2 regions of the Mesorhizobium sp. M0239 genome follow, and region 1 is predicted to be linked to the other one. Evidence: predicted binding sites of a transcription regulator. Region 1 holds the regulator's gene; the other holds the start of a gene.
The links. The regulator LexA, encoded in region 1, represses DNA repair genes until DNA is damaged. The targets are predictions, from matches to a motif close to TGTTCNNNNTGTGTTCNG.
Positions count from the first base shown of each region.

Region 2: a site for LexA is predicted at 3,097-3,114, ahead of NKI99_RS01275 (PA0069 family radical SAM protein). Genes of this name have one in related genera too.

Region 1 is NZ_JAMYSG010000024.1:81,954-94,125, reverse strand. It holds gene NKI99_RS23965 (ComEC/Rec2 family competence protein) at 1-2,187, shown strand, start outside; gene lexA (transcriptional repressor LexA) at 2,181-2,921, opposite strand; gene kynU (kynureninase) at 3,333-4,580, opposite strand; gene kynA (tryptophan 2,3-dioxygenase) at 4,661-5,497, opposite strand; gene NKI99_RS23945 (AMP-binding protein) at 5,494-7,119, opposite strand; gene NKI99_RS23940 (hormone-sensitive lipase) at 7,429-8,259, shown strand; gene NKI99_RS23935 (molybdopterin molybdotransferase MoeA) at 8,308-9,513, opposite strand; gene moaC (cyclic pyranopterin monophosphate synthase MoaC) at 9,513-9,995, opposite strand; gene trpC (indole-3-glycerol phosphate synthase TrpC) at 9,998-10,810, opposite strand; gene trpD (anthranilate phosphoribosyltransferase) at 10,821-11,831, opposite strand; gene NKI99_RS23915 (SurA N-terminal domain-containing protein) at 11,828-12,172, opposite strand, start outside.
Region 2 is NZ_JAMYSG010000001.1:271,645-283,816, forward strand. It holds gene NKI99_RS01260 (F0F1 ATP synthase subunit B) at 1-387, shown strand, start outside; gene NKI99_RS01265 (F0F1 ATP synthase subunit B) at 398-889, shown strand; gene rnhB (ribonuclease HII) at 1,021-1,716, opposite strand; gene NKI99_RS01275 (PA0069 family radical SAM protein) at 1,868-3,022, opposite strand; gene NKI99_RS01280 (glycosyltransferase) at 3,172-3,696, shown strand; gene NKI99_RS01285 (hypothetical protein) at 3,840-4,814, shown strand; gene NKI99_RS01290 (GFA family protein) at 4,822-5,244, opposite strand; gene moaB (molybdenum cofactor biosynthesis protein B) at 5,382-5,936, opposite strand; gene NKI99_RS01300 (4-(cytidine 5'-diphospho)-2-C-methyl-D-erythritol kinase) at 5,923-6,822, opposite strand; gene NKI99_RS01305 (membrane protein) at 6,843-7,028, opposite strand; gene NKI99_RS01310 (S49 family peptidase) at 7,157-8,020, opposite strand; gene NKI99_RS01315 (tRNA1(Val) (adenine(37)-N6)-methyltransferase) at 8,100-8,900, opposite strand; gene NKI99_RS01320 (putative signal transducing protein) at 8,900-9,124, opposite strand; gene NKI99_RS01325 (polyprenyl synthetase family protein) at 9,346-10,362, shown strand; gene NKI99_RS01330 (MFS transporter) at 10,384-11,820, opposite strand; gene NKI99_RS01335 (TetR/AcrR family transcriptional regulator) at 11,921-12,172, shown strand, end outside.

The sequences.
Region 1 (12,172 bases):
GTGGCCTTCCTGCTGGTGCCGGTCTGCCTGGCGATCGGAGCGATCGGCTATTTTTCGCTGACGGCTGAACCCGACTTTGCGAGACCTGTCGCGGTTGTCATTCTGACGGGGATCTGTGCGCTGGTCTCGCGCTCATGGCCAAAGACCCATCTGTGTTTCATGGCGGCACTTTTGTGCGCCCTAGGACTGCTTGCTGCCAAGGTCGAGACGTGGCGTGCGGGCACACAAATGTTGGGCTCGGAAATTTCGACGCAAGTCACCGGCCGCGTCGTCTCGCTCGACCGGATGGAAACCGGCCGTATCCGGCTGACCATCGACGTGACATCGACCGCAAGACCGAAACTGCGCTATGCGCCGGAACGGGTGCGGCTTTCGGCACGCAAGATCCCGGCTGACGTGACCGCCGGCTCCCTCATCACCGGATATGCCAAGCTCTTGCCGCCGACCGGGCCGGTGCGGCCGGACAGCTATGACTTCTCCTTCGACAGCTACTTTGCCGGCATCGGCGGCAGCGGGTTCTTTCTCGGCAATCCAAAGCTTGTCGTCAACGATGACGGCGACATGCCGCTGCCGGCCCGAATTTCCTCTAGCGTGGAAAATGCCCGTGAAGGCATCGCCGACCATATCAGGGCGAGCGTCGGCGGCGCCGAAGGCGAGATCGCCGCGGCGCTGATCGTCGGCGTGCGCGCCGGCATTCCCGATGACATCAATGAGGCGATGCGACGTACCGGCATCTACCACATCATCTCCATTTCGGGACTGCACATGGCTCTGGTCGCAGGCACCATCATGGGTTTGCTGCGCGGCGCCTTCGCCTTGTTTCCCGACTTTTCCGCGCGTCGCCCGGTCAAGAAGTATGCCGCCGCCGCCGCACTGTTCTCGATCGCGGCCTATCTCATCATCTCGGGAGTCGTCGTTGCCGCCGAGCGCAGCTTCATCATGCTGGCGGTGATGCTGATTGCCGTGCTGTTCGATCGAGCAGCACTCACCATGCGCAATCTGGCGATCTCGGCGATCGCCGTCATCGTGGTGTCGCCGCATGAGGTGGTCGGCCCGAGTTTTCAGATGTCGTTCGCCGCGACCGCGGCTCTGGTCGGCGCCTATGCCGGCTGGGCCGATCACCGCGCGGGAAAAGCTAGACCGCCGCCGCCAAAGCGATCCATGCCAGGTTTCCTGACGCGAAAATTCCTGCTGGCGGCAACCGGCCTTGCCATGACCTCGATCATCGCCGGAAGCGCCACGACGCTGTTTGCCATCTGGCATTTTCAGCGTGTCTCGCCGCTTAGCCTGTTTGCCAACCTCGCGGTTATGCCGATCGTCACCGTCGTCATGTTCCTGGCCGTCGCCAGCGCGCTGCTGATGCCTTTCGGATTGGATTGGCCGGCTCTCTACCTGATGGGTAAGGGCCTGACGATGATGATCGCCATATCCGGCTGGATCTCCGAGCGTTCGCCTGTCGACGGGGTCGGGCTGATTTCGCAACAGTCGGTCCTGTTGGTGGCAATTGCTTTGGTCATCGCGACGATGGCGACAACTTGGCTGCGGCTCGCTGCCCTGCCATTCGCGCTGGCAGGCTTGCTGACCGTCTCGGATACGCGCACGCCGGATGTGCTGATCTCGGAAGACGCCCGGCTGGTGGCGTTGCCGATCGGTGGCGGCGAGCTTGCCGTCAGCCGGGAACGGCCGAACGAATTCACCGTCGACAACTGGAAACGCGCCCTGACATCAGAAACCATCGTCGTGCCAGAGGTGTTCGACAACAGCTATGGGCAATTCGATGTCGCGGATGCCGTTGATCTGCCGCTGGGATCGCCGTTCTATTGCTCCTCAGGCGTTTGCGTGGCCAGGCACATGTCCGGTGCGATCATTGCCTATGTCGAGGACCGCAAGGACACCTGGAAAGCCTGCGGCTTCGCCGAGCTGATCGTCATCAATGACGCCACCGCGTATGACGCCTGTCACAATCCGCTGGTTCTCGTCATCACCAAGCGGCAACTGGCTCGCAAAGGCAGTGCCGCGGTCTTCTTCGATCGCCAATCGGCGACCACGCCGGCGACGATCAGCTTCGCGGTGGACAGCCCATATCGGCCCTGGCACACGCAACGCAAATACTCTCGTGAGGCAAGGGGGCTGGCACCCTTCAAGAAACCGGAGAAGCCAGCGGCCAACCCGCAGCCGGCTCAGTAGCGGCGGATCAGGCCGACGAGCTTGCCTTGCACCTTGACCCTGTCCGGGCCGAAAATCCGTGTCTCGTAGGCTGGATTGGCGGCTTCGAGGGCAATCGAGGCGCCCTTGCGGCGGAACCGCTTCAGCGTCGCTTCCTCTTCGTCGACCAGCGCCACGATGATCTCGCCTGGCTGGGCGGTGTCGGCGTTGCGGATTATGACGGTGTCGCCATCGAAGATGCCGGCCTCGATCATCGAGTCACCCTTGACCTCCAGCGCATAGTGGGCGCCGCCCATGATCATATCCGGCGGCACCGAGATCGAATGCGTCTGATGCTGGATGGCATCGATCGGCACACCGGCGGCGATACGGCCCATGACCGGGATCGACACGGCGGAGACCGCATCGTCATCATTGCCGGGCGAGGGCATCCGCGAAGGCGCCGGCTTGATCTGCCGGCCAAGGGCGCCACCCTGACCGAGACTGCCCTGGATGACGCTTGGCGAAAACTTCTTTGCCGCGTTGAGACCGGGCGCGATCGAGTCCGGCAATCGCAGCACTTCCAGCGCGCGTGCCCGGTTGGGCAACCGGCGAATAAAGCCGCGCTCCTCAAGTGCGGTGATCAGCCGATGAATCCCGGATTTGGAGGCAAGGTCAAGCGCCTCCTTCATCTCGTCGAAGGATGGCGGAATGCCGCTCTCCTTCAGGCGTTCATGGATGAACATCAGCAGTTCATGTTGCTTGCGCGTCAGCATGGCGGCCCCCAGGTTACCTGAAACCAGAATCGAAAAACAAACCCAGAACAAACCCTATCTGTTCCAGTTGTGTTCTGCAACCGTTTAAAGTTTAATGAATTTGTTAAGGCTGCTGAAATTATTTGGCGCTTGCCAGCGGGTCGCGATCAACAGGCGCTAGGCACGGCGATGCGCCTGCTCACATTGAAATTATTATGGTTAATGACCTGTGGCTCATCCTCGACCCAAGGCTTGGCATTATCAGTCTATCGACCTCCACAAAGGACGATATCAATCTTCGGGACGTTCGTTTGCCGTGAACGAAACGGAGCCAAAACGCCAACGTCTGTTGGCATTTGTGGCTGGAAATTCAGCCCTCCGTCATCTGCCAGGCAGTGAGGGCGGCGGCGGTGGATCGCGGGGATCGTTGCGTCAGGTAACGGCTTCCTTGACCGCGAAACGGCGGTCCTTCCATGCGCCCGTGCGCAGAATATCCTCCAGCACCTCAACCGCCAGCCACACATCCTTGTAGCCGACATAGAGCGGCGTGAAGCCGAAACGGATGGTCGATGGCGCACGAAAATCACCGATGACGCCGCGCTCGATCAGCGCCCGCATGATTTGATAGCCGTGATCGTGAAGGAACGACACCTGGCTGCCGCGCCTGGTCGCGTCGCGGGTGGTCTCCAGCGTGAGACCGTAGGCGCCGCACCTGGCTTCGACGAGCTGGATGAACAGTTCTGTCAACGCGACACTCTTCTTTCGCAATGCCGCCATGTCGACGTCATTCCAGATGGCAAGCGCGCCTTTGAGCGCCCGCATCGACAGGATCGGCTGAGTGCCGCACAAAAAGCGGCGGATGCCGGTGCCGGCAACATAACCCCGTTCGAAGGCAAAGGGCCGCGCATGGCCCCACCAGCCGCTGAGCGGCTGGCTGATATCGCCGTGGTGGCGCTGCGCGGCATAGATGAAGGCCGGTGCGCCCGGACCGCCGTTGAGGTACTTGTAGGTGCAGCCGATGGCGAAATCGGCATTTGCGTGATCGAGCTCGACGGGCAGGGCGCCGGCGGTGTGGCAAAGATCCCAGACGATCAGCGCTCCGGCCGCATGAGCTTTGCGCGTCAGCGCCGCCATGTCGCGCAGTTCACCCGATTTGTAATTGACGTGATTGACCAGCACCACCGCGACGTTTTCGTCGATCAGCTCTTCGATGGTCGGCGCGTCGACACCCGCGAGGCGCAGCAGGACGCCATCCCGGGTCGAGGCCACGCCTTCGGCGATGTACAGGTCGGTGGGAAAACTGTCACCTTCGGCGACGATGGCCGACCGGCCGGGCCGCATCTCCATCGCCGCGTGCAGCACCTTGTAGATGTTGGTCGATGTCGTGTCGCAGACAACGGTCTGGCCGGCCGCGGCTCCTATCAGGCGTCCGAGCTGGTCGCCGAGTTCGATTGGCATCTCGAACCATCCGGCCGTGTTCCAAGCTCGGATGAGATCCTGGGCCCATTCTTGGGTCGCCGCCTGCTGCAGCTCGCTGAAAACGGCATGATACGCTGCCCCCAGTGAATTGCCGTCGAGATAGATCATCCCCTCCGGCAGAATGAAACGGTCGCGCATGGCCCGCAGCGGATCCGTGGCATCCATCGCTTCGACTGCGGCGAGATCAGGAATTCCACTCATGGTCGGTCAGTCCCCGGTTGTTCGCGAAGGGTTTTCCGCCACAGCGCGTCCCCTCGGTTGTGCCTGTTTTCATTTCGACGTCAGAGCCGGGTGCGGACCGTCCACAGCTCCGGGAACAGCACGACCTCGAGCATTTTCTTCAGATACGAAGCACCCGACGTGCCGCCGGTGCCGCGTTTCAGGCCGATGATGCGCTCCACCGTGGTGACGTGGTTGAAGCGCCAGCGGCGGAAGTAGTCCTCGAAGTCGACCAGCTTCTCGGCCAGTTCGTAGAACATCCAGTAGCGCTGCGGATCGCGGTAGATGGTCTGCCAGGCGACCAGCACCTCTTCATTCTCGGTTCGCGTCTCACGCCAGTCCGTGCGCCTGGCATCGGCACCGATGTCGAATCCGTTGCGCGCCAAAAGCAGCAGTGCCTCGTCATAGAGCGACGGCTCGGCCAGGATCGCTTCCAGCTTCCCGCTCAGGTCGGGCCGATGCTTGTGCGGCCCGAGCATTGCCAGGTTTCGGTTGCCGGCCATGAACTCGATGGCGCGATACTGCCAGGACTGGAAACCCGAGGACTGGCCGAGCGCGTCGCGGAACTCGGTGTATTCGCTGGGCGTCATCGTCCGCAGCACGTCCCAGGCATTGTTCAGCTGCTCGAAGATGCGCGCAACGCGCGACAGCATCTTGAAGCTCGGCTCGAGCCGGTCGGCGCGGATGGAACGGATCGCGGCGCCAATCTCGTGCAGAGCAAGCTTCATCCAGAGCTCGGAGGTCTGATGCTGGATGATGAACAGCATCTCGTCATGCGCCGATGACAGCGGCGTCTGGGCCTCCAGCACTTTCTCCAGGTGCAGGTAGTCGCTGTAGGACATGCGCTCCTTGAACGACATCTGGGCGCCTTCGGACGCCGGATCGTACGGTTGGCTCAATTGATTTTCTCCGTGCGCAGCCGGAAGCGCTGGATCTTTCCGGTCTGGGTCTTGGGCAGAGCGGCGATGAATTTTACCGATCGCGGATATTTATAGGGCGCGATCGTTGCCTTGACATGGTCCTGCAGGCGCTTGGTGGTGAGGGCGTCGGGCGCGACGCCCTGCACCAGCACGACATGCGCCTCGACGATCTGGCCGCGTTCGGCGTCCTCTGCACCGATCACCGCGCATTCGGCGACGTCCGGATGCGCCAGCAGCGCCGCCTCGACCTCGGGACCGGCGATGTTGTAGCCGGCGCTGACGATCATGTCGTCGGAGCGTGCGGCGAAATGGAAGAAGCCGTCCTCGTCCTGCGTGAAGGTGTCGCCGGTGAGGTTCCAGCCGTCGCGCACATATTCCTTCTGCCTGTCATCGGCCATGTAGCGGCAGCCGGTCGGGCCGCGCACCGCCAGCCTGCCGGTCGTGCCGCGCGGCACCTCGCGCATCTCGTCATCGACGATGCGCGCCTCATAGCCGCCCACCGGCTTTCCGGTCGACGCAGGCCTCATGTCATCGAAGCGGTTGGAGATGAAGATGTGCAGCATTTCGGTGGCGCCGATGCCGTCGAGGATCGGCTTGCCGGTCTTTTGCGTCCACTCTTCGAAAACCGGGGCGGGCAAGGTTTCGCCGGCCGAAACGGCGACGCGCAGCGACGACAGGTCGGCACCTTCATCCATGGCCTTCAGCATGGCGCGGTAGGCAGTCGGCGCGGTGAAGGAGATCGTCGCTTTGTAGGTCTCGATGATGTGGATCATGTTGGGTGGCGTCGCCTGCTCCAGAAGCGTCGCCGCCGCACCGAAGCGCAGCGGAAAGATAGCGAGCCCGCCAAGGCCGAAGGTGAAGGCCAGCGGCGGCGAGCCGACGAAGATGTCGTCCGGCGTCACCTCCAGGATTTCGCGAGCATAGGCGTCGGCGATGATCAGCAGGTCGCGGTGGAAATGCATCGTCGCCTTCGGAACGCCTGTCGTGCCCGAGGTGAAGCCGAGCAGCGCGACATCGTCGCGGCCGGTGTCAACTGCGGTGAACGTTACCGGCTTGTCGAGAGCGGCACGATCGAGTTCAGCATCATGGTTGGCGGTGCCGTCGAAACCGATGACCTGCCTGAGGAATGCGCTGTCCTTGGCGCACACGGTCATCTCGTCCATCAGCCTGGTGTCGCAGAGCGCAACGGTGATCTCGGCCTTGTCGACGATCTTGGCGAGTTCGCCGGCGCGCAGCATCGGCATGGTGTTGACGACCACGGCACCGACCTTGGTGGCGGCCAGCCAGCAGGCGACCATGGCGGGGTTGTTGGCCGAGCGGATCAGCACCCGGTTGCCCGGCTTGACTCCATAATTCTCGACCAGCGCGTGGGCCAGCCTGTTCGTCCAGTCGGACAGTTCCTTGTAGGTGCGGCGGCGGCCATTGCCGATCAGGGCGGTGTGGTCGCCGAGACCTTTTTCGACCAGCCTGTCGGTCAGTTCGACACCGGCGTTGAGGCGTTCGGGATAGTCGAAGCCGTCGAGCAGGATTTCAGGCCATTGCTCCGGCGGCGGCAGGTGATCGCGCGTGAACGTGTCGATATGCGCTGAAGGCCCAAGCATGTCGCCGCTCTCCCGTCTGCTGCCTGACCAGTGCGCGATGCGCCTTGGCCGGATGTAGTGGATCCTAAGGTCCTGCTCTGAGGAAGCTTCGTACTACCCATCGCACCTGCTGAGATGCGCCCAGAAAGGGTGAACATCTGCAGGTTCGGGCAGCACAGCAGACCTCCCATTGTCGGCTGTTCGTTGGGGCAGGATCGCACCAGTCGAAATTTGTTTCAAGCCTAAAATGTTTTTGCTCAGGGCATTGACGCATGGCATGGCGGTGGCCATTGCTAGCAAGTAGCGATGCCGTCTTGGGGAAGGGCGCAGATGTTCGAACGTCACATCGTCGATTGGGATGATGCCTATGCCAACGGTGCGAATATCGCCGGCAGTGATCGCTGGCCGGCCGCATGGGCGAAGCCGGCGCAAGCATTCCGTGATGCGCTGTCGGCGCAGGGCCGGGCACGGCTCGACATCGCCTATGGCGAAGGGCCGCGCAATCGGCTCGATCTTTTCATTCCTAGTGCCGCGCCCAAAGGGCTGGTGGCGATTATCCATGGCGGTTACTGGCTGGAGACCGACAAGAGTTTGTGGTCTCACCTTGCCAATGGCGCGGTCAGCAACGGTTTTGCCGTTGCGATGCCGTCCTACACGCTGTGCCCGGACATACGCATCGCCGGCATCGTCAGGGAGATTGGGGCGGCAATCGGCGAGGCAGCGGCAATGGTCGACGGACCGCTGATGCTGACCGGACATTCGGCCGGCGGCCATCTCGCCACCCGGATGGTGACGACAACCACGCCGTTGGCTGCCGATGTGGCGCGGCGCATACGCCACGTCGTTTCGATTTCAGGCTTGCATGACCTGCGTCCGATCATGCGCACCGGCATGAACAAGGAACTGGCAATCGACGAAGAGGAGGCGCTGGCTGAAAGCCCGGCGCTGCTGCGCCCGATAAATGGCGCCCGCATCACCTGTTGGGCCGGTGGCGGCGAGCGCGCCGAATTCCTGCGCCAGAATGCGCTGCTTGCCAACATCTGGACCGGCCTCGGCGCCACCACCAGCGTCGTGGTCGAGCCCGACCGGCATCATTACAGCATTGTCGACGGCCTTGCCGACCCGGCGCATCCGCTGACGCAGAGCTTGATCTCGAACTAGAGCCGGGATCACTTTCTCGTCTGTTATGAGTGGCTTGTCTGGGATTCCTCAGCGCAGCATCAAAACGCTGCAAGCCTCGCCAGCAGCTGCTGCAGGGGCAAACGGCGCCCGCACGATCAGCCCGTTGGCGTCGGCCAGCATTCTCAGCATCGAGGAATCCTGGATACCGAACGGCGTCGCCACCGGTACGCCGTCATCTTCCCTGACCACGGCTCGGACATAGTCCTGGCGCAAATCATTGGCCGGCATTGCGGCGCCCAATCGCGCTTGGCGAACGTCCTGGCGATGATTGCGGCCGCCGAGCCGCGCCAGCAGCGGCTTCAGGAACAACTGCGAGCAGACCAGGCTTGCCACCGGATTGCCGGGCAGGCCGATGCACCTGATGTCGCCGAGGCGGCCGAACATCAGGGGCTTGCCGGGGCGCATGGCGATCTTCCAGAAGCCGAGCGTCATGCCTTCGCCGGTCAGCACGTCGTGGATCAGGTCGTGATCGCCGACCGAGGCGCCACCAAGCGTCACGATGACATCCGCACCGGCCGCGACCGCTTGTCTGATCAGGGCAGCGATAGCCTCCTTGCGATCGGCGGCAATGCCGAGATCGAGCGCGCGGGCGCCGACCGAGTGTGCGGTGGCAGCGACGCCATAGGCATTCGATGAGATGATCTGATCCGGGCCGAGATCACTGCCCGGCGGCAGCAATTCGTCGCCGGTGGCGACGATGGCGACCAGCGGCCGTTTCACCACGCTGACCCGAGGATGGTTGGCCGATGCTGCCAGCGACAGTGCCGCCGGGTCGAGTAAGCGGCCTTTTTCCAGCAGCATGTCGCCTGTTGAAAAATCGAGCCCGATGCGGCGGATATTGCGCCATTGCGCCGTCGGCTCGGTCACTTCGATTTCGCCGCCGCCGAGGTCGCGGACATTCTCCTGGATGACGATGGTGTCGGCGCCTTCGGGCAGCGGCGCGCCGGTGAAGATGCGCACGGCCTGCGTCTGGCCGACCGTGCCGTCGAAGCCACGTCCAGCCGGCGCCATGCCGATCACCGACAGCCTGGATGGGACCGACGTGACGTCGGCGGCGCGCGCCGCATAGCCGTCCATGGCGGAAGCATTGAAAGGCGGCTGGGTGCGAAGAGCAACGACCGGTTCCGCCAGAACACGATCTACCGCCTCGAACAGAGGAACGCTTTCGCCGGCTAGAGGTGCCGCACCATCGAGCAGGCGTTCAAGCGCCTCCGCGATAGGAACCAGCGCCATCAGGCGCTCGCCTTGTAGTCACCCGACTTGCCACCCGTCTTTTCGACCAGGCGGATGCCGGTGATGACCATAGCGCGGTCGACTGCTTTCGCCATGTCGTAGATGGTCAGGCAGGCCACCGAAGCGGCGGTCAGCGCTTCCATCTCGACACCCGTCTTGCCGGTGACGCGCGCCAGCGCGGTGACCTTCAGGCCCGGCAAAGCATGGTCGGGCTCGATGTCGACGGAAACCTTGGTCAAAAGCAGCGGGTGGCAGAGCGGGATCAGTTCATGCGTCTTCTTCGCCGCCATGATACCGGCGATGCGCGCTGTGCCGAGCACATCGCCCTTCTTGGCGTTGCCGGCGAGGATCATCTTCAGCGTCTCGGGCTGCATCGCGACAAAGCCTTCGGCAATCGCCGTGCGCGTTGTTTCTTCCTTGTCGCCGACATCGACCATGTTGGCCTCGCCCTGCGCGCCGAGATGGGTAAGACCTGATACCATCGTCAGATAGCCCCGGCCAAAGCCTTGCCTGTCAGCAGCAGGCGCGTCGCCGCGGTGACGTCCTGTTGCCGCATCAGGCTCTCGCCGACAAGAAAAGTGCCGATGTCGCTCTTTTGCAGCCTGAGGCAGTCGTCATGCGAGAAAATACCGCTCTCGCTGACCAGCAAGCGGTCGGCCGGAACCATCGTCGCCAGCCGCATGGAAGTGTCGAGGCTGGTCTCGAATGTGCGCAGATTGCGGTTGTTGATGCCGATCAGCCGCGACGACAATTTTAGCGCGCGTTGCGTCTCGGCCTCGTCATGCACTTCGACCAGTGCATCCATGCCGAGTTCGAACGCCGTCGCCTCGAGCTCGCTCGCCAGGGCGTCGTCGACGCTGGCCATGATGATCAGGATGGCATCCGCGCCCCAGGCGCGGGCTTCGTAGACCTGATACGGATCGAACAGGAAATCCTTGCGCAGCGCCGGCAGCGCGACGGCGGCTCGCGCCCGGGTGAGAAATTCAGGCGCACCCTGGAAGGACGGTGCATCGGTCAGCACCGAAAGACAGGCAGCACCACCCTTGGCATAGGCCTGCGCCAGAGCCGGTGGATCGAAATCGGCACGGATCAGACCCTTGGAGGGGCTCGCTTTCTTGATCTCGGCGATCAGCGCGAAGGCGCCGGATTTGCGCTTCGCTTCCAGTGCGGCAAGAAAACCGCGCGGTGCGTCGGCATCTTTTGCCCGGACCTTGATTTCGGCCAACGGCACGCGTGCCTTTGCCGCCGCGATCTCGTCGCGCTTGTAGGCCTCGATCTTGCGAAGAATGTCAGACACGCTCTATCCGTTATCCGTTCGAAATCTCGACCAGCCTGTCGAGCACTTGCAGGGCACGGCCGCTATCGATGGCTTGCGCCGCCGCCGCGATGCCGTCGCCAAGCGTCGTCGCCTTGCCGGCCACAACCAGTCCGGCACCGGCGTTCATCAGCACGGTGTCGCGATAGGCGCCGGCGCCGCCGCCCAGCATATCGCGCAAGGCCTTGGCGTTGTAGTCCGCATCGCCGCCGCGCAACTCATCCTTGCTATGGCGCGCCAGCCCAACCGCTTCAGGGGTCAGCGTGAAGCTGCGGATTTCGCCGCCGATCAGTTCGGCGACCTGCGTCTCGCCGGTGGTGGTGATCTCGTCATAGCCGTCGCCATGGGCGACCCAGACATGCTCGGCACCCAGCGCCTTCAGTGTCTCGGCAACCGGCAGGATCCATTCCGGCAGGAACACACCGACCAGCTGCCGCTTGACGCCGGCCGGATTGGAGAGCGGCCCGAGCAGGTTGAATATGGTGCGGGTGCCGAGTTCGACGCGGGTCGGGCCGACATGCTTCATCGCAGGATGATGCGCGGGCGCGAACATGAAGCCAACGCCTGCCTCGTGGATGCAACGGCTAATGAAATCGGGCGAGATGTCGATCTTGACCCCGAGCGCCACCAGCACATCGGCTGCCCCTGTCAGCGACGACAGGCCGCGATTGCCGTGTTTGGCAACCGGCACGCCGCTGCCGGCAACGACGAAGGCCGATGCCGTCGAAATGTTGACGCTGTGAGAATTGTCGCCGCCGGTACCGACGATGTCGACGGCATCGGTGGGCGCGTCGACGTGCAGCATCTTGGCCCGCATGGTTGCGACGGCGCCGGAAATCTCGCTCACCGTCTCGCCGCGCACGCGCAGCGCCATCAGGAAACCGCCGATCTGGCCGGGGGTCGCGTCACCCGACATGATGATGTCGAAGGCCTCGCGCGCTTCCTCAAAGGAAAGCGCGCTACCGGTCGCGATCTTGCCGATATGGGTTTTCAGCGCGCTCATCTTGTCGAGGCTTGGGCGACGGCGGCCTGGTCGATGCGAACGTCGTACTGTGTCTGCAACTGTGCCACCAATTGGTCGAGCAGATCATCCGACATGCCGGAGGTGAAGGATTTCTGCGCATCGTCCGGCACCGAGCTGGCATCGGCTCCGGCGGGCTCGAAGACTTCGGCGACCTTGTACAGGATCTGTCCGTCGCCGGTGGGCGAGGGGATCAGGCCGGTACCGCCTTCGCCAACGCCGAACATTGCTGCGGCGCCTTCCTTGCCGAAATCGACATCGTCGGCCTCGCGCTTGACACCGCGCTTGGTCTGCTTTTCCAGCTTCAGTTCGCTGGCGATGAC
Region 2 (12,172 bases), on a different contig from region 1:
CCGCGCGTCGGCGGCATCATCGATGTCCGCAACGATCGCATCACGCAGGACCTTGATCAGGCGGCCAAGTTGAAGGGCGAGGCCGACGCCGCCGTTGCTGCCTACGAGCAGGAACTGGCGGAAGCCAAGACCAAGGCCAACGCGATCGGCCAGCAGGCCAACGACGCGGCCAAGGCCGAGGCCGACACCGCGCGCAAGAAGGTCGAGGCCGCGCTCGACGCCAAGCTTGGCGAAGCCGAAGCCCGCATTTCTTCCATCAAGGCCAATGCCATGAAGGAAGTCGGCAGCATCGCCGAGGATACCGCTTCGGCGATCGTCGAAGCCCTGGCTGGCGGCAAGGCCAGCAAGGCCGAGATCGCGGCCGCGGTCAAATCCGTGGCCCGGTGAGGAGCGCATCATGGATTACACATCTCTCGCGACGCTCTGGGCCACGGTTGCCCTGGTCATCTTCCTGGGCATTGCCGTCTACATCAAGGTGCCTCGCCTGATCGCCAAGGCGCTCGACGCCCGCGCCGCCAGGATCAGCAATGAACTGGACGAAGCACGCCGACTGCGCGAGGAGGCCCAGCAACTGCTTGGCCAGTATCAGCGCAAGCGCAAGGAAGCCGAGCAGGAGGCCGCCGACATCGTCGCCGCCGCCAAGCGCGAAGCCGATATGCTTGCCGCCGAGGCGCACAAGAAAACCGAGGACTATGTTGTCAGGCGCACCGCGCTTGCCGAACAGAAGATCGGCCAGGCCGAGCGTGACGCCATCAGCGAAGTCCGCGCCAGCGCCGTCGATATCGCCGTCGAGGCAGCGCGCGCGCTGCTTGCCGGCAAGATCGACGCCAAGGCCGGTGCCGATCTGTTCAAGGCTTCGCTTGCGGACGTGAAGTCGAAGCTGAACTGAGCCCTCACAGCCCTCATACAATTAAAGCCGCCCGGGCAACCTGGCGGCTTTTTTGCTTGGAGAGTGCGTGAGACGCTGAAGCGGTCAATCTCCCCACAAGGGGGAGATTGACTTGTCGCTGCTGCCGTTGCTCAATCCAGCCCAGCAAAGCTCTCTTCTTCGACCACTTCAGCGCCACCCAGCCTGAACGGCGAAAACGACACGCGATGCAGCCGCGCCACCGGGCCATGCGCTTCGATCGCGGTGCGATGGCGAACCGTGGCGTAGCCCATGTGGACTTCGAACCCGTAGCGGTCGTGATGATTGCCGCAGCCGCACATCATGCGGTCACGCATCACCTTGGCGACGATCGAGGCGGCAGCGATCGATTGCGAACGCTGGTCGCCCTTGATCAGCGCGCGCCCTTCACAAGGCAGCCCCGGCGGCACGTCGCGTCCATCAGCGAGGGCTAGTTTCGGTCGGACCGACAGTCCGACAAGGGCGCGCCGCATGGCTTCCAGGCTTGCCTTGAGGATGTTGCTGCCGTCGATGCCCTCGGCACTGATTGAGGCCATCGAGACCGCCTGCGCGGAGCCAAGAATTCGCAGGAACAAGGCCTCACGCTGCAAATGGCTGAGGCGTTTGGAATCGTCGAGGCCGTCCGGAATGTTGGCGGGATCAAGCACCACGGCCGCGGCGACCACCGGCCCGGCCAGGGGGCCACGGCCGGCCTCGTCCATCCCGGCGACCGGCCACAGGCCCTCCGCCATCGCCTTCGTCTCGAAGGAGAAGTCAGGCTTCTCGATGATCTCAAAGAGAGGCGGAGAATCAGAACGCGCGCGAGCCATGTTGCGGCGAGGTTCGCATCGGCTCTGATTCTCCGCAAGTCCCTCCGGGTCGGGTGGGGCGCCGGACCGGGAGGGCACCGTCTGCAGGCCGGGGCAGGCCGGACGGGATTCTGGTGCCGCGACGGATCAAACCACCGCGACGAATTGTCTCTCAAAGCAGCGTCAGCTGCACCTGGTCTTTCCCGGCGGCAACGAACTGGTCGGTCCGCAGCGTGCGCCGTTCGGCATTGAGGCCGAGCCGCTTGGCTGTGATCTCGAAGCGCCGGCCGATCTGCCAGGCGTAGGGACCGGCGCCCTTCATGCGCTTGCCCCATTCCGAATCGTAGTCCTTGCCGTCGCGCATCGAGCGGACCAGCGACATCACATGGCGGTAGCGGTCGGGATAATGGCGCAGCAGCCAATCCTTGAAGATCGGGCTGACCTCCAGCGGCAGGCGCAGGATCACGTAGCCCGCTTCGCGCGCGCCGGCCGCACGTGCGGAATCGAGGATGCGTTCCATCTCCGGATCGGTCAGGCCCGGAATGATAGGAGCCACCATGACCGACGCCGGAATGCCGGCATCCGAAAGCTGCCGGATCGCTTCCAGCCGCTTGGTCGGTGTCGACGCGCGCGGCTCCATGGTGCGCGCCAGCATACGGTCGAGCGTCGTCACCGACAGCGCCACCTTGGCGAGCCCGCGTTCGGCCATGCGTGACAGGATATCGATATCGCGCGTCACCAGAGCGGACTTTGTCACGATGCCGACTGGATGGCCGCGCGCTTCCAGCACTTCGAGAATTTCGCGCATGATCCGGTATTGCTTCTCGATCGGCTGGTAGGGGTCGGTGTTGGTGCCGATGGCGATGGTGCGCGGCTGGTAGCTGTCTTTCGAAAGCTCCTTGTCAAGCAAGCGCGCCGCATCAGGCTTGGCGAACAACTTCGATTCGAAATCCAGACCCGGCGACAGGCCCATGAACGCGTGCGTCGGGCGGGCAAAGCAATAGACGCAGCCATGCTCGCAGCCGCGATAGGGGTTGATGGAACGGTCGAAGGAAATGTCGGGCGATTCGTTGCGGGTGATGATTGTGCGCGGCTTCTCGACCTGCACTTCGGTCTTGAAGGGCGGCAGTTCCTCCAGCGAATTCCAGCCATCGTCGAACACGTGCCGGCTGATCGGCTCGAACCGGCCGGACGGATTGATACCCGCTGACCTGCCGCGGTTGCGGTCCGGGCGGACACGCATGCCGCTCTGCTCGACCATCGCGTTGGCCATCTCGGCTCTTCCTGCTCCGAAAGCTGCAATGTCGGCGCGCACGATCTGTTCCATTTTCGCCCGCTCCCAGGGACTGTCCATGTTGTGTCGAATCGCTCTGCTCATGAAATTATTCCTATTTCGTTGATAAGAACAAAGCAAGAACTTTCTATGGTGCGATGCAAAACTGGCGCTGTCGGGCGCTTTCCGCTATTCGGCTAAGGATGCTCAGTGTTCTCATCGAAACCCGCAACGACGAGGAGGGCCTCGCCCGCACGCTCGCCTCGTTGATTGGCGGCGCGGTCGAAGGCGTGGTGCGTGAAGTCATCGTCTGCGACACAGGCTCTACCGACCAGACGCATCATGTGGCCGAGCATGCCGGCTGTCAGTACGTGACGGGCGGTGTCGCTGCCGGCATCCGCCAGGCCAAGGGGGATTGGTTGCTGCTCCTGGAGCCGGGCGCGCGGCTGGTGGAGGGCTGGATCGATGAAGTTGTCGCCCATACGGCCAGGCAGACCATGGCGGCACGGTTTTCGCGCACGCGAGCCAGTCGCACGCCATTCCTGGCCCGGGTCTTTTCGGGAAACCGCGCCTTGGCCGACGGCTTGCTGATCAGCAAGCGTCAGGCGGCGGCCGCGGCCAAGAGTGCCGGCAGTGCCGAGGCCATCGCCCGCGGCCTCGCGAAGAAGCGGCTCGACGCCGAAATCTGGATGGCGCCGGCCAAGCAGGAGCGCCGCCCCTCGACGTGATTTTTTGCAGTTGCTCAGGTCATTGTGCATTGCACAAAGTTTGACGCGGGGTTAGCTTCCGTTCAAGCGGGAATTGGGTTTGGGTCATGCCGAGAGGCGAGCACCGATGCGGCATCGGTGGTGCTCTCATAGCCGAGGACCCAATGAAGCTTTCAACCCCCGACACATCCGGCGCGGCCAGTCTCGAGGCCATTGCGCGCAACGGCAGCCTGCTGCGGCGCATCGCCGTGCGTATTCCAACCTATCTGACGGACCTGCGTGAGAACCCTGCCTGGCTGCCGATGTTCGTGTTGGCGCGCACCATGCCCGGACGCCGCATGCATTGGCTCGGCGCAAAGCGCGCCCGCCCGGTCGCCAATGCCGGGGATACGATGTTTGCCGGTGTCGAACGGGGAGCGGTCGTCGATGCGTTGCGCTCCGACGGGCTGTTCTCAGGCCTGGTCCTGCCGCCTGATATCCATGAAGAGATCGCCGACTTCGCCGGGCGCACGCCTTGCTTCGGCAATTTCGACCGCCGTCTCGAATTCATGCCGGGGGAACATGCCGAGGCCGAGAAACGCCTTGGCCGCTCGCTGCTTAGCGGGCATTTTTTCGAGCGCATCCTCGACTGCCCGGCGGCGCTTGCCATCCAGCGCGATCCGCTGCTTCTGGATATTGCCGCGCACTATCTCGGCGGCCAGGCGAAACTGATCACGACGCGGGTCTGGTGGAGTTTTCCCACAGGTGCCGCTTCGGATGCCGACAAGAACCTCGCCTCGCTCGGCAAGTATCATTTTGACCTCGACGACTGGCGCATGCTGAAATTCTTCTTCTACCTCAAGCCGGTCGACGCCGACACCGGTCCGCATGTCTATGTCAGGGGCAGCCACAAGCGCCGCAGCCTAAAGCATCAGCTTACCCTTCTGGTCGGCCATCCCGCGCAACAGGTTCTGGATGTCTATGGCGAGCAGAGCCCGGTGACGCTGACCGGCGAGGCCGGTCTCGGCTTCGTCGAGGACCCCTTTGGCTTTCATATGGGCACCGTGCCGGCACGCACGCCGCGACTGATGATGGAAGTCGGCTTCGGCGTATCGCCGCCGTCGCGCCGACGGTTTCATGGCGAGCCGGTCATCCGCTGAGAGCTGCCTATCCGAAGCTCATCTCGACAGGCGTCCAGTGAGCGCGGCGCCTGGCTTGGCGCTGTGCCCGGCTTTCGGCATCGAAGTCGACACGAGCCGGCTCCTGATTGAACCGCTCTCGGTCGTCCAGGGCGTTGATGATGACGATCGCCCTTGCGTCATCCTCTCCGGCGATTGCGGCGACATAGACGCCGCAATCCCGGCAGATCAAATAGTCGGCCGTCCTCAGCCCGAACTGATATTTTCGCAATCGCGCCTCATCCTTGACCGAGATGGTCAGTCTGCCGTCCGGATCGGCAATGGCGCGCGAACCATGTCTGACACAGAACGAGCATTGGCAGGCGCGAACTTCGATTTGCGATGGGTCGAGTTCGGTGGAAAATGCAAGGCGTATGTTGCCGCAATGGCATCCGCCGGTATGCGTGGTCATGGTTCTGCCTTGTCGTGATGGCGATGATCGCCTTCAGGCAAGGTACTTTTCCGAGGTTCGGTTTGGAATGGTGTTTCGAAGGCACCGGTGCTGTTCTGCCTGCAAAAGCGGCGTGGAACCGACGCTTTGCCTGGCTTTTACAAAGCCGATTTGCCGCGCCGTAAATGCTCGTCCAGGCGCGGCATGATCTCGACGAAGTTGCACGGCATGTGCCGGTAGTCGAGCTGCGCTTTCAGGATGCCGTCCCACGCGTCCTTGCAGGCGCCTGGCGAACCCGGCAGCACGAAGACGAAGGTGGCGTTGACGACGCCGCCGGTCGCCCGACTCTGGATCGTCGAGGTGCCGATCTTGTCGTAGGAAATCCGGTGGAACACTTCCGAAAAGCCATCCATGCGCTTTTCGAAGATCGGCTCCAGCGCGTCCGGCGTCACGTCACGGCCTGTGAAGCCGGTGCCGCCGGTGGTGATGACGACATCGATATTCTTGTCCTGTGACCACGCCAGAACCGTGTCGCGGATTTTCTCGCGGTCGTCGGTGACGATATTGCGGGCCGCCAGCAGATGGCCGGCCTCGGTGATGCGGTCGGCCAGCGTCTGGCCGGATTTGTCGTCGGCGAGGCTGCGCGTATCCGAAACGGTCAGCACCGCGATGCGCACGGGAATGAAGGAGCGGCTCTCGTCAATTCTGGCCATCTGCGCCCTCCGATGCGATGCTGCGCGTCGCGGCAACGAACCAGTCGGGCTGGCGGCCGCGGATTTCGGCGGCGGCGCGCTTGGCGACATTGCCGGTTTCGAACAGGCCGAAACATGTCGCGCCGGATCCCGACATCCGCGAGAACCCCGATCCGGCCTTGTTCAGCCAGGAAAGCGCCCTGCCGATTGCGGGTTGCACCTCCAGCGCCGCGGGCTCGAGATCGTTGCGGGTGATCTCCAGCCAGTTGCGCAGGCTGTGAAAATCGATGCTGCGCGGCAGCGGCGGCAAGGCCTCATTGTCGCGCCGGGAAAGCGCTGCAAAGACATCCGCCGTCGACACCGGGGTGCCTGGATTGACCAACACCAGGCCAAGCGCCGAAAAATCCGGCACCATCGACAGTTCATCGCCGATGCCACGCGCCACCAGCGGCTTTGCCGCCAGGCACATCGGCACATCGGCGCCAAGCGAAAGGCCGATCCGCGCCAGCTCGCTGCCATCGATGTCCAGCGCCCATGTCTCCACCAGTCCGCGCAGCACGGTCGCCGCGTCGCTCGAACCGCCGCCGACGCCGGAGGCAACCGGCAGGTTCTTTTCCAGCCGAATAGCGACCGGCGGTGTTCTCTCGTGCCCGGCTGTCTGCCGCAGGGCATCGCGCGCCTTGAGCACCAGATTGCTGGCGTCGAGAGGAACGGCCGGGGCGTAACGGCCGGATACGGTAAACTCATCGCCGTCGGCGGGCGCGATTTCGACCCTGTCGCCAAACCGTGTGAACACCGCCAGGCTCTCGATCAGATGATAGCCGTCAGGGCGCCTGCCGGTGACATGCAGCGCAAGATTGATTTTGGCGTGTGCGTGCCAGCTACGCGACCCGATGTCGGTGTCCACAATCGTCTGCGGGATGATGCTCAGTCCTTGGCCAGCCGGTATTCGCCGGTCTTCGGATCCTTGACCAAAGTGCCGATCGCGCCGTTGGCCGTTTGCTTTTCTGTGCGCCGCACCTTGGCGGTCACGCGCTCGGCTTCCCTAATGAAGGTGCGGTAGCCGAAATAGGCGGCAACGCCAACGACGGCGAAGAAAATGATCTGCGGCATGCCAAAACTCCTCCCACGCTGGGCCGGCGAAGGCGGCCGGTCGGGTCGGTTGATGCATGTCGACCCGCTTTTGGGAACACGACATGCATGAAACTCAAGCTCTCATGCTAGACGGTTTTGCCGGGTTTTCAAAGCCCGAAGCGAGACCACAATGCGCGCTCTTCCGCCGCATCGATCACGCCGCTGGCGGCAGCGGCTGCGATATCGGGCGCTGAAAAGCCCTTGCTTGAGCCGAACAGGCCGAAGCGGCTAAGGAAACCGCGCGGTGTCGTGATCAGCCTGAGTTGGGTTTTCGCCCCGAAACGGGTCTTGAGCACAGTGCGCATGTCGCCGAGCGCATCGACCAGCCCGAGTTCGAGGCCCTTGATGCCGGTCCAGAACAGGCCGGTGAACAGGTCCGGATCGTCCTTCAGTTTCGTGCCGCGCCGCTCCTTGACGAGGTCGATGAAGGTTGCGTGCACCTCGAGCTGCAGCGCCTTCAGCCGCTCGACATCTTCCTTTTTCTCGGGCTTGAACGGATCGAGCACCGCCTTGTTCTGGCCAGCGGTGTGGACACGTCGCTCGATGCCGATCTTCTTCATCAGTTCCGGGAAGCCAAACGAAGCCGAGACGACGCCGATCGACCCGACGATGGAGGACGGATCGGCAAAGATCTCGTCACCGGCGACCGCGATCATGTAGCCGCCCGACGCCGCGACATCCTCGACGAAGACCAGTACCTTTTTGTTCTTTTCCGTGGCCAGGTCACGGATGCGCTTGAAGATCAGCCTAGACTGCACCGGCGAGCCGCCCGGCGAATTGATCGAGATGGCGACCGCCGGCGCGTCGTAGGAAAACGCCTTCTCGATGAGGCCGGCGGTGGAAGCCAGCGACAGGCTCGGCCGAAACTGGCCACCGCCTGCCATGATGGTGCCGTGCAGCCGGATGACCGGAATGGTGACGACGGTGGAGCGCCAGGATTTCGGCAACAGGCGGTTGATGAGTCGTTTCACGAGGGCGCGGTCTCCGGTCGATAGGTTGCAGGCATGTAGGGATTTCCCGGCCAACGGCAATGTGGCCGGGCAGAATAGCTCAATCTCCGAACAGCGAGGCGAGGCCGTTGGTGATCATTTCGCTGCGCTCGTCGGGGCCGTTGCCTGATTGCGCGTGCAGCATCAGGGGCGGGCGGATGGCAAGCTTTCCCCGTGTCCCGAGCGCTGCCCGCACGACGATGCGGATCGCCGCCGCATCGGGACGAGGGTGGACGGCGAGCATCTCGGCATCGCCGAAGCGGCCGGCGATCGCATCGAGAATGGCTCCGAGCTGTTCGGGCCGGGCGATTACGGCGAACCCGCCGCGCGGCCTCACCACCGCCGCCGCACTTCTGATCCAGCTCTCGAACAGCCCGTCCTCCATGACATGGGCTTCCTTTCGCAGGCGATCCGATGTGGCGCGGTCCCGGGGAGCATTGAACGGCGGGTTCATGATGACGAAGTCGAAGTCGTTGTCGGCGAGGCCGGCGGCTGCCCGCGCCCGGCCCGATACGGTGACATCGGCGCCCAGCACGGATGCGCGATCGCTGAGATGGGCATTGCCGGGATGGGCAAGCGTCGCCGCCGCGAAGGCCGCCATTTCCGGCGCGCGTTCGACAAGCACCGCCTCTGCCGCCGGGCAGCGTGACAGCACCGCCAGTCCGGCAGCTCCGGCTCCGGCGCCGAAATCGGCCAGGCGCCCGCTAAAGGTCGATGGCACGGAGGCCGCCAGCATCATCGCATCCATGCCGGCGCGATGACCGCCATGTTTGGGCTGCACGAGCCAGAATCGGCCGCGATGGAAAGCGTCGACCGTATGGGCCGGCGTGTCCGGGACAAGGGCGGCGGGCGCGGCGGACATTATTTTCCGCGGATTTCGTTGGCGATGCCGGCATCCGTCAGGATGCGCCGTGCCGCGTCGGCCTGGTCGGCATCGACCATGACGCGTTTCTGCAAAAGGCCGATCGACCCTTCTAGAATGCTCATATTCTGATCGGCGACAAAGCAGGCGATGCCGGCGTCGCGCATCAGCGATTCAACAAAGGAGATGATCACGGCATCGTTGGTGCGGACAAGTTCTATCATCGTATGAAACTCGCAGTTTGCGCTATTGATGTAAACGGGGAGGGGATTCCGAGGCAGAGCCCCGTTCCCTCTCGGGTCCCCGTTCCCTCTCGGGTCGTTGACATTCCGTCATCGACGCCGCGCCAATTCGCCACTTGCCGTGGCCATGTCCGCCGCCCTAGAGTCCATGCAGGGACTAAGGGTGCCGTCGCACGCTCTATACCAAGACGGGAGTGATTGTTGTGGGTGTCGTTCTCAACATCGAAAACGGGAAGCGGGAGCCCGCCTCCATCAAGGATCTGATCGATCTGACAGTGGCGGATATGGGGCGCGTCAATGAATTGATCCTGTCCAAGGCCGGCTCCGACGTCGAGATGATCCCGGAGGTCGCCAACCATTTGATCTCGTCCGGCGGCAAACGGCTGCGGCCGATGCTGACGCTGGCCGCCGCGCAGATGTTCGGCTATGCCGGCGAGGGCCACGTCAAGCTCGCCACCTCCGTCGAATTCATGCACACGGCGACGCTTCTCCACGACGATGTCGTCGACGAGAGCGGCATGCGGCGCGGCAAGAAGACCGCCCGCATGATCTGGGGCAACCAGGCAAGCGTGCTGGTCGGCGACTTCCTGCTCGGCCAGGCTTTCCGCATGATGGTCGATGTCGGCTCGCTCGAAGCGCTCGATATCCTGTCGAGTGCTGCCTCCATCATCGCCGAGGGCGAGGTTATGCAGCTTGCCGCCGCCAAGAACCTCGAAACCACCGAGGACGAGCATTTCGCCGTCATCAAGGCCAAGACCGCCGCACTGTTTTCGGCTGCTGCCGAGGTCGGCCCCGTCATTGCCCAGGCGACCCGCAACGATCGTGCGGCGCTGCGCTCCTACGGCATGAATCTCGGCCTTGCCTTCCAGCTGATCGATGACGCGCTGGACTATGGCGGCACCAGCAAGGATCTCGGCAAGAATGTCGGCGACGATTTCCGCGAAGGCAAGGTGACCTTGCCGGTCATTCTCGCCTATCGGCGGGGCACGAAGGCCGAGCGCACTTTCTGGAAGCGTGCCATCGAGGACAATGTCACCGATGACGCCGGTCTGGAAAAGGCGATCGGCCTGATGACTCGCCATGGCGCCATTGCCGACACGATCGGACGCGCCCGCCATTTCGGCGAGATCGCCCGCGACGCGCTGGCGCCGCTGGAAGCGACGCCGCAGAAATCGGCGCTGATCGACGTCATCGATTTCTGCATCAGCCGGGTGAACTGAGCGGCGTCACCCGGTTGCCGGCTACTTCGCCTTTCCCGGCAAAGCGATTGCGGCAAGCAGGCTGACAACGATGCCCGCCGCCGCCAGCCAGAAGGCGATCTGTATGCCGTCGGCTATCGCGGCCTTCAGTGCATCGCCGCTCAATCCGCCGACATGGCTGTTGGCGATCGCGATCAACGTCGCCATGCCGATCGCGTTGCCGATGTTGAGCGTCGTGCAGGCCATCCCCGAGGCGACGCCCTGTTCGTCGTGAGCCACGCCCGACGCGGCCGCGATCCACATGGCGGTCCAGACGATGCCCTGTCCGACACCGGAGATGATCAGCCCTGGAACGAGAGCCAGATAGAAGCTGTTGGCTGATGCTCCAAGGACCATCAGCGCCGTGCCGGCCGCCCCTATGACCATGCCGCCGACCAGGGTCGAGCGGGTTGAAAAGCGCGTTGCCAGGCGTTCACCGAGCTGCGTGCCGGCGGCGATGGCGATCGACGGCACCAGGAAGGCGAGGCCGGTTTCCAGCGCGGTGAAGCCATGCACGGTCTGCAACAGGACGGTGAGGAAATAGGGCAGGGCCCCGAACGTTCCCATGAACAGGAAGGTGATCGTCATGCCGGCGACGAGGCTGCGATTGCGGAACAGCCGCAGCGGCATCAGCGGGTCAGCGCTCTTCGCCTCAATCAGCGCGAAGGCGATGATGAAGATCGCTGCCAGCGCGGCGCTGGCGATGATCGCTGGCGAACCCCAGCCATATTCAGGTCCCTGGACCAGCGTGAAGACCAGCAATGTGGCGCCTGCGGTGACGGTCAGCGCGCCCGGGAGATCGAAGTTGCGGTGCTCGCGCCGCTTGGGGTCGCGTGGAATGATGGCAAAAGCGGCGATGATGGCGATGCCTGCCAGCAGCACATTGACGTAGAAGACCGACGACCAGCCGAAGGCGCCTGTCAGGAATCCACCGGCCAGTGAGCCAAGGGTGAGGCCGCTCGCGCCGGCACCGCCCCACACCGCCAGCGCCCTGTTGCGTTCCGGTCCTTCGGCAAACAGGCGGTTGATCAGCGAGAGCGTCGCCGGGAACAGGAAAGCGCCGCCGATGCCTTGTACAGCGCGGGCAGCGATGATGATTTCCGGCGACCAGGCGAGGCCGCCGACCAGCGACGAAAGCGCATAGAGCCAGAGAGCGAAGATGAAAATGCGGCGCTGACCGATAAGGTCGGCGGCTCGGCCGCCGAACAGCAGAAAACCGCCGGTAAACACGGTGTAGGCGCTCACCACCCATTGCAAGGTCTGGCCGGAAAAGCCCAGTCCAGCCCCGATTTCGGGCAGCGCCACGAAGACGATGTTGATGTCGAGAGCGATGATAAGCTGGGCGAAGGCGAGCAATGCCAGCGTAGCGCCGAGCTTCGCGCCAACCTCTCCCTGTGTCGCCATGGCGCCGAACGGCAGCCCTTGATCGAATGAACTCATGCCAATCTCCTTTTGATTCTTTATCGATCGACAAAGAATTGAATTTGCAATCCGGAGTCAAGCGGATTATTTGTGGATCGATAAAGAAATGGAGGCTGCAATGGCGGGACGGCCAAGGGAGTTTGACAGAGCCCAGGCTCTGCAGAAAGCGCGCGATGCCTTCTGGATGCGCGGCTACGAGGGCACCTCGATGGCCGACCTCGTCTCCATGCTTGGCCTAGCCTCGGCGCGCATCTATGCCGCCTTTGGCTCGAAGGAGGATCTGTTTCGCGAAGCCGTTGTTCTCTACGAAACCAGCGAAGGAAGCTTCGCCACCAGCGCGCTTGCCGAGGAGCCGACCGCAAGGCGGTTT